2 regions of the Caulobacter sp. FW305-C-30-S16 genome follow, and region 1 is predicted to be linked to the other one. Evidence: predicted binding sites of a transcription regulator. Region 1 holds the regulator's gene; the other holds the start of a gene.
The links. Region 1 encodes LexA, which represses DNA repair genes until DNA is damaged. Its sites were predicted from a motif close to ATGTTCNCNANNTGTTCT; they were not measured.

Region 1 (4,414 bases):
CGCCAGGCGCCAGGTGGTCGGCGTCTCGGCGCCGCGCTTCGTTGAGCCGATCGCCCACGCGCTCGGCGCGCTCGGCGCGACCCGCGCCTGGTCAGTGCACGGCCAGGGCATGGACGAGCTGACCATCACCGGCGAGACCGAGGTCGCCGAATGGCGCGACGGCGGCGTCCGCCTGTTTCAGATTACGCCGGAAGCCGTTGGATTGCATCGCGGTTCGCTCGCGGACCTCACCGGCGGAGACCCCGAGTTCAACGCCGCGGCGCTGCGCGACCTGCTGAACGGCCAGACCGGCGCCTATCGCGACATCGTGCTGCTGAATACCGCCGCCGCCTTCCTCGTCGCCGACACGGTCGAAACCCTTCGCGAGGGCGTCGAGTTGGCTCGGAAGGTGATCGACGACGGCCGGGCGCTGAAGGCGCTGGAGACCCTGATCGCGGTGACCGCGTGACCGACATTCTGGCGAGGATCGCCGCCTACAAGCGCGATGAAGTGGCCGAACGGAAGCCCGCGCGGTCGCTCGCCGAGGTCGAGGCGGCTGCACGGGGCGCCGACGCTCCGCGCGGGTTCAAGGCCGCCCTCGAACGTCATCACGCGCCCGGCCGCCTGTCCCTGATCGCAGAGATCAAGAAGGCGAGCCCGTCCAAGGGCCTGATCCGGGCGGACTTCGATCCCCCCGCGCTGGCCCGCGCCTATGAAGCCGGGGGCGCGGCCTGCCTGTCGGTCCTGACCGACGGGCCGAGCTTCCAGGGCGCGGACGGCTATCTGGTCGTGGCCCGCGCCGCCACCGCCCTGCCCTGTATTCGCAAGGACTTCCTCGTCGACCCCTGGCAGGTCGCCGAGTCCCGCGCGCTCGGCGCCGACGCCATCCTCGTCATCCTGGCGATGATCGACGACGCGCTCGCCGCCGACCTGATGGCCGAGGCCGCCCGCTACGGCATGGACGCGCTGGTCGAGGTGCATGACGAGGCCGAGATGGACCGCGCCGGAGCACTCGGCGCGACGCTGGTAGGCGTGAACAACCGCGATCTGAAGACCTTCACGGTCGATCTGGCCATCACCGAACGCCTCGCCGACCGGGCGCCGGCCGGCGCGCTGCTGGTCACTGAAAGCGGCATCTTCACCGCCGCAGACGCCGCGCGACTGGAAGGCTCCGGAGCGAAGGCGATGCTGGTCGGCGAGAGCCTGATGCGCCAGGCGGATGTGGAAGCAGCGACAAGGGCGTTGCTGGGCGCTTAGCCCCTCACCGCCGCGGGCCGTAGCGATTCCACGTCCCCGCCAGGCCGCACCTTCCGGCCCATGGTCCAGTTGGACTGCATCCGCACCTTTGGATTGGGCGTGCTCCAGATCTCGCCGCTGTCGTCGAGGGCGACGACCCAGATCAGGTGATGCTCGGGCCCGTAGTCGATCACGGCGATCGCCTGCCCGGGGCCCTTGCCCTCGACAGTCATCGGAATCGGGGTCTGCAGTTCGGTGAACGACATGGTCTCTCGCGGGCTTGCTACGTCGTCGAAACGACCAGCAAGCGCCCGTGTTCCCTCGCTTTTTCGTGAGCTCCCTGAGCCTCCCAGGGCCGTTAACTTGACAGAAACCAAGAACGCCTAGAGAACATCGACAGTTGTTAGCGGTTTGTTCCGCGACAGATTCGGTGACGAGGCCCGGCAGATGCTCACTCGCAAACAGCACGAACTGCTCATGTTCATTCACGAGCGGATCAAGGAGAGCGGCGTTTCGCCTTCGTTTGACGAGATGAAGGAGGCGCTCGATCTGGCCTCCAAGTCAGGCATCCACCGCCTGATCACGGCGCTGGAGGAACGCGGCTTCCTGCGCCGCCTGCCGCACCGGGCGCGCGCGCTTGAAGTCACCAAGCTGCCGCAGCAGGCGACAACCTCCGCCCCGTCCGGCGGTCGGCAGGCCTTCAAGCCGCAAGTCGTGACCGGCGACAAGCCGAGCGCTTCGTCGGCGCCGATCATCGCCAACGATGTCCGCGAGATTCCCCTGCTCGGCCGCATCGCCGCCGGCTCGCCGATCGAGGCGCTGCAGGTCGAGCGCGAGAAGATGCTGGTCTCCGAGAGCATGCTCGGCGCCGGCGAACACTATGTGCTCGAGGTGCAGGGCGACTCGATGATCGAGGCCGGGATCCTCGACGGCGACTTCGTGCTGATCCGCAAGACCGACACGGCCCACAGCGGCGAGATCGTCGTGGCGCTGGTGATGGGCGAGGAAGCCACGCTCAAGCGCCTGCGCCGCAAGGGCGCCAGCATCGCGCTGGAAGCGGCCAACCCGAAGTACCAGACCCGCGTCTACGGCCCCGACCAGGTCGAGGTCCAGGGCAAGCTCGTCGGGCTGATCCGCAAGTATCACTAGACCCGTAGGCGATGCTCCCCACCCTTGTGGGAAGCTGTCACGCGTAGCGTGACTGAGGGGGAGTCGGTGCACGGAATCCCCTCCACCAGGCTCCGCGTGGTCCCCCTCCCCAGCGAAGCTCGGGAGGATTGTTGTGAAGGCGACCCAGTCACTGCCGCAATGCCGATTTCCGCGTCACGGCTAGTCGTGGGTTCTACCCCGTCCACGGCCGCCTTCCCCTCAAGTCGTTCGCCCACCTGACCCGCCATCCGCCCGGCGTCCGCCACAGCTCCGCCGAGCCGCCCTGGGCGAAGTCGCGCGCGGATAGCAGGAACGCATCCTCACAGCCGCGGCCGTGCGGATCCGAGCGCAGGATCACCAGTCGGCCGGGCGCGCAAAGCTGATCATAAACAGTCCGCCTCGGCGGCCTCTTGCCCGACCAGAAGGCCAGGTCGGCGCCCGTGCCCGGACGACAGGCGAAACGATCGCAGGCGAACAGGCCGTCCCGCGCCCTCTCCGGATCCGCGCTGATCGCAAGGCCACGCCTGCGCGCCCAGAGGTCGGCGGCGAAGCGGCGGGCCTCCGGCCGCAGCAGGATGGCGTCCCGTCCCTGCCGAACCGCCACGGCAGCCCCGTCAGAGGCGATCCAGACGTCCGGCGGCTCGGGCCGGGGCCAGATCAGCACCGCCATCGCCAGCGGCGCGCCGAGCCAGCGCAGACGGCCCTTCCACAGACACAGCAGCATGATGCCAAGGAACGCGGTCGGCAAAGCTGCGCCGGGCGCGCTGGCGATGACCATCTGGGCTCCGGGCTGCACAGCGGTCGCGTGGGCGACGCCGACCATCGCATCGATCCCCTGCCCCGCCACCCACAGGAACGGACCGCCGAGGCCGAGCGACTCCAGCGCGCCGCCGAGCGCGAGGAACGGCATGATGACGAAGCTCGACAGTGGCGAGACCAGCAGATTGGCGAACAGGCCATAGCTGGCCATACGGTTGAAGTGGTGCATCGCGAACGGCCCCGTCGCCAGACCCGCCACGAAGCTGGCCGCCAGCGCCGCAAGCACCCAGACCACGACCGCCTGCGGCCCGCGGATCCACCAGGGCGTCGAGATCTCCCGCACCGGTCTGGGCCAGGCCTCGGCCAGGGCCACCAGCGCCGTGGTCGCGGCGAACGACATCTGGAAGCCGGGCGCGGCGGCAGCTTCGGGCTGCAGCGCCAGGATGATCAACGCGGCCACCGCCAGCGTGCGCAGGCTGATCGCCTGGCGGTCGAACAGGATGGCGGCGAAGGCGACCGAGGCGGTGATCGCCGCGCGCTCGGCCGGCGGCGGAGCGCCCGACACCACCAGATAGGTCGCGACCGCCAGAAGGCCGGCCGAAGCCGCGACCTTCTTGCCCGACACTCTCAACGCCAGCCACGGCCAGAGCGCGACCAGCAACCGCACCGCCGCGAAGACGAAGCCTCCGACGATGGCCATATGCAGGCCCGAGATCGACAGGATATGCGCCAGGCCCGAGGCGCGCATGTCCTCTGTCTGCTGTGGCGTGATCCAGGCCTCGTGTCCGGTGACCATCGCCGCGCCGATGCCGCCGCTGGCCTCGCCCATCCGCGCGACGATCCGCTCCGCCAGCCGCCAGCGCGCCGCGTTGATGGCCATGGTCATCCTCAGACGCCAGGGCGGGCGCGACAGGGCGGCCGCCTCCGGCGCACCGAGCGAGAAGCCGACACCCCCGACGCGGTCGAACCAGGCATCGCGGGCGAAGTCGTAGGCGCCCGGACTGGCCGGGTCGGGCGGCGGCCCGATCATCGCCCGCAGGCGGATCGCCGAGCCCGGCGGCGACGGCGCTATTCCCTCGCGCAACGTGACCCGCACCCGCACCGGCGTCTCTTCCGGCGCGAGGCCCGAGACCCACTCCGGCGCGACCAGCACGCGCATGCCGCCGGCGCCCCGGCTGGGCACATCGACGACCCAGCCCTCAATCCAGCGTGGCGTGTCGGCCGGCGGCGCGATCGGCCCCGCGACCAGGTCCGACCGGAGCTTGGCCCCCAGCAGCCCGGTCGCGGCGAA
Region 2 (4,414 bases), on a different contig from region 1:
CGGTGTTGCCCTGGTCGACCAGTTCGTGGAGCACCTCGAGCAGTTTCTTTGTGTCCTCGAAGTGCAGCCCCGTGGTCGGTTCATCGAGGATGTAAAGCGTCCGGCCGGTGGCCTTGCGGCTGAGCTCCTTGGACAGCTTCACCCGCTGGGCCTCGCCGCCTGAGAGGGTGGTCGCCTGCTGGCCGACGTGGATGTAGCCGAGGCCAACGCGCTTCAGCGTTTCCATCTTGTCGCGCACCGGCGGCACGACCTTGAAGAAGTCGGCGGACTCCTCGACGGTCATGTCGAGGATGTCGGCGATGCTCTTGCCCTTGAACAGGATCTCGAGCGTCTCGCGGTTGTAGCGTTTGCCCTTGCAGACGTCGCAGGTGACGTAGACGTCCGGCAGGAAGTGCATCTCGATCTTGATCAGGCCATCGCCCTGGCAGGCCTCGCAGCGGCCGCCCTTGACGTTGAAGCTGAACCGGCCCGGCCCGTAGCCGCGCGCCTTGCTCTCCGGCAGCTGGCTGAACCAGTCGCGGATCGGCTGGAACGCCCCCGTGTAGGTGGCCGGGTTCGACCGCGGCGTGCGGCCGATCGGGCTCTGGTCGATGTCGATGACCTTGTCGAAATTCTCCAGTCCCTCGATCTTCTCGTAGGGCGCCGGGGCGTCGCTGGCGTTGTTCAACCGGCGCGCGGCGGCCTTGTAGAGGGTCTCGATGGTGAAGGTCGACTTGCCGCCGCCGCTGACCCCGGTGATGCAGGTGAAGGTGCCGACCGGTATCTCCGCCGTCACGCCCTTGAGGTTGTTGCCCGTCGCGCCGGTCACGCGCAGCACATGCTTGGTCGAGATGGGCCGACGCTGTTCGGGCACGGCGATCTCGCGCACGCCGGACAGGTACATGCCGGTGACGCTCTTCGGGTTGGCCAGAATGTCGGCGGGCTTGCCCTCGGCGACGATATGGCCGCCGTGGATGCCGGCAGCCGGGCCCATGTCGATCACATAGTCAGCCGTCAGGATGGCCTCCTCGTCGTGCTCGACGACGAGCACCGAGTTGCCGAGGTCGCGCAGGCCCTGCAGCGACTGCAGCAGGCGGGTGTTGTCGCGCTGATGCAGGCCGATGGACGGCTCATCGAGGACATAGAGCACGCCGGTCAGGCCGCTGCCGATCTGGCTGGCCAGGCGGATCCGCTGGCTCTCGCCGCCGCTGAGGGTGCCCGAGCCGCGCGACAGGTTCAGGTAGTCCAGGCCGACGTCGACGAGGAACCGCAGACGGTCGGTGATCTCCTTCAGGATCCGCCGGGCGATCTCCATCTGCTTGTCGGAAAGCGTGTCCGACAGGGCCGCGAACCAGTCGCGGGCCGGGCGGATCGCCATAGCCGAGACCTCAGCGATGTTGCGCTCTGCGATCTTGACCGCCAGCGCCTCTGGCTTCAGCCGCGCACCGTGGCAGGAGTCACAGGGCGTGTCGGACTGGTAGCGGCCCAGTTCCTCGCGGACCCAGCTGGAATCGGTCTCGCGCCAGCGCCGTTCCAGGTTCGGCAACACGCCTTCGAACGGCTTGTTGACCTCGTATTTGCGGGCGTTGTCGTCGTAGACGAAGTGGATCTTCTCGGTCCCGGTGCCGTACAGCACGACCTTCTGCGCCTGCTCCGGCAGGCTGTGCCAGGGCGCGTCCATCGAGAAGTCGTAGTGGCGGGCCAGCGCCTGCAGGGTCTGGGTGTAGAGCGGCGAGGGGCCCTTGGCCCAGGGCGACACCGCGCCCTTGTGCAGGCTCTTGTCCTTGTCCGGCACGATCATGTCGGCGTCGAAGGCCAGCTTGGCGCCGAGGCCGTCACAGACCGGGCAGGCGCCGAACGGGTTGTTGAACGAGAACAGCCGCGGCTCGATCTCGCTGATGGTGAAGCCGCTGACCGGGCAGGCGAACTTCTCGGAGAACAGGATGCGCCGTGGCTCCTCGCCTTCGGCGGGCGCATCGGCCCATTCCGCCACCGCGATTCCGTCGGCCAGACGCAGAGCCTGTTCGATGCTGTCGGCGTAGCGCTGCTCCAGGCCGTTCTTCGTCACCAGCCGGTCAACGACCACGTCGATGTCGTGCTTGAACTTCTTGTCCAGCTCCGGCGCGTCCTCGATCGGATACAGCACGCCGTCGATCTTCAGCCGCTGGAAGCCGAGCTTGCGCCACTCGGCGATCTCCTTGCGGTACTCGCCCTTGCGGCCGCGCACGACGGGGGCCAGCAGATACAGCCGCTCGCCCTCGGGCAGGGCGGTCAGCTTGTCGACCATCTGGCTGACGGTCTGGCTCTCGATGGGCAGGCCGGTGGCCGGCGAATAGGGCACGCCCACCCGCGCCCAGAGCAGGCGCATGTAGTCGTGGATTTCGGTCACCGTGCCGACGGTCGAGCGCGGGTTGCGGCTGGTGGTCTTCTGCTCGATGGAGATGGCCGGCGACAGGCCCTCGATCAGGTCGACGTCCGGCTTGCTCATCAGTTCCAGGAACTGGCGCGCGTACGCGGACAGGCTCTCGACGTAGCGGCGCTGGCCCTCGGCGTAGATGGTGTCGAACGCCAGCGACGACTTGCCGGACCCCGACAGGCCGGTGATCACCACCAGCTCACCGCGCGGGATGTCGACGTTGACGTCCTTGAGATTGTGCTCGCGCGCGCCACGCACGCGGATGAAGTTCTGTTGTTCGGCCATGACCTGTCGGGAACGCTTCAGCCGGCCGAAGGGCGCGGCGGCAACCGTCATATGTAGCGCGCAGACTCGCGATTAACACAAGAACAATGTGCGAACGTCGGTCCGGGAGGTCGTGGTCGGGGGCCGTCTGGTGACATCCGGTGTCAGCAGGCGCTGCGCTTCGCGGTCACACCCGATCGATGCGGGCGGCGAAACAGCCGCGGCGGGCGTTATGCGCGTGCAGGTATGCGGTCCCCGGGGCGGCCATCATCCGCTCGATCAGCGGGATGGCGTCGCGTCCCTCGATGACGTCCGCGTCGATCATCATGTCCCGGTGGTCGTAGGCGCGAAGGGCCAGCAGCCGGTCGGCGAGGGCGGGCGGCAGGCAGTTCTCGAAGCGCGCCGGCGCGTCCGCCGCCTCGCGCACATAAATGGCGTGACAGGCGCGGTAGGGCGTGTCGACTGCCTGGTGTTCATGATTGAGCAGCAGGACCGTTTCGCCGGGTTCCGCGTCCACCAGGGAGATGCGGCAGGGAAAGCCCGGTTTGGCGTCGACCCGGAAGCGGATCGCGCCTGCGGCGGCCAGGGTGGCCTCGTCGGCGCCGAAGAGGGGTGCGAAGGGTTCGGGCGCGAGGCCGGTGACAACGAAGGACATGGGGGGCTCCTGCGAAAGTGTTCGCCGGGACCCTCGTCGAAGCGCGTGGTCGCCGCGACCCGGAACTTGCTGTTCCGCGATCAGTCGTCCCGACGGTACCGTTCGCCCACGCCCAGCATGACGCCGTTGTGGTTGGCGACGCCCAGTTCGAGGCTTTCGGCGATGTTGCGGGCGCGGGTCACGAAGTGGCGGGCGGCCGGCGGCGTGCAGAGCGCCTGCGCCGTCTCCTCGAACAGCGCCAGCCAGCGGTCAAAGTGCTGCGCATCGACCGGCAGCCGCATGTGTTTGGGCATCGGCCGGCCGTCATAAACACCGGTGGCCAGCGCGACCGACGACCAGAACCGCTTCATCTGCGCCAGATGCGGACCCCAGTCCGCGATCCTCGCGGCGAAGACGGGACCGAGCAGGGGGTCGGCCCTGACCCGGTCGTAGAAGCCCTCGACGAGGTCGGAGATGAGCGCCTCATCAATGCCGGTCGCGGCGCGGATTCGCGCCGACGCCTCGGCCCGGCGCGCCTCGGCCTCTTCGCGCGACAGACGCGGTCCGGCATCGGGGAAGGGAAGGCTGGTCACGGTCGGTTCCTGGTCACGGATCGCAGATAGGCTCCCGAGGCGGCGGCCGCCACTGTGCTGCATCAAGGCCGCGCGCTTCCGTCGCGGAGGGGAAGGGCCTATATTGCTCGCTCCTGGACCGGCCCGGTCACCGATGGAGGCTCCCATGATCGACAGGACGCAGAACCGCTTCGCCGCTTCCGCTGACCTGCTCGAGAGCCTTCATGTCGACCCTGCCGTACTTCACCCTGGACGCCGTCTCCGCCGCCACGCCTGACGGCCGCGTCCTCTTCGACACCCTGACCCTGGCCATCGGGCGGGAGAGAACCGGCCTGGTCGGTCGCAATGGCGTGGGCAAGTCCACCCTGATGCGGCTGCTGACCGGTGAGCAGGCGCCGGCGACCGGCGCCGTGACGCGGTCGGGCCGCGTCGGCGTCCTGCGCCAGACGCTGCAGCCGCCTCCCGGCGCGACCGTCGCCGACCTGCTGGAGGTCGCCGAGGCGCTGTCTGTCCTGGCGCGGATCGAGGCCGGCGATGGCGATGAGGCCG

Region 2: a site for LexA is predicted at 2,761-2,778, ahead of uvrA (excinuclease ABC subunit UvrA). Genes of this name have one in related genera too.

What each region holds. Positions count from the first base shown of each region.
Region 1 is NZ_JBYSYH010000003.1:329,560-333,973, forward strand. It holds gene trpD (anthranilate phosphoribosyltransferase) at 1-448, shown strand, start outside; gene trpC (indole-3-glycerol phosphate synthase TrpC) at 445-1,236, shown strand; gene AC3WJT_RS13680 (hypothetical protein) at 1,233-1,481, opposite strand; gene lexA (transcriptional repressor LexA) at 1,663-2,364, shown strand; gene AC3WJT_RS13690 (ComEC/Rec2 family competence protein) at 2,558-4,414, opposite strand, start outside.
Region 2 is NZ_JBYSYH010000002.1:944,737-949,150, forward strand. It holds gene uvrA (excinuclease ABC subunit UvrA) at 1-2,680, opposite strand, end outside; gene AC3WJT_RS11615 (DUF1203 domain-containing protein) at 2,847-3,314, opposite strand; gene AC3WJT_RS11620 (group III truncated hemoglobin) at 3,395-3,886, opposite strand; gene AC3WJT_RS11625 (ABC-F family ATP-binding cassette domain-containing protein) at 4,090-4,414, shown strand, end outside.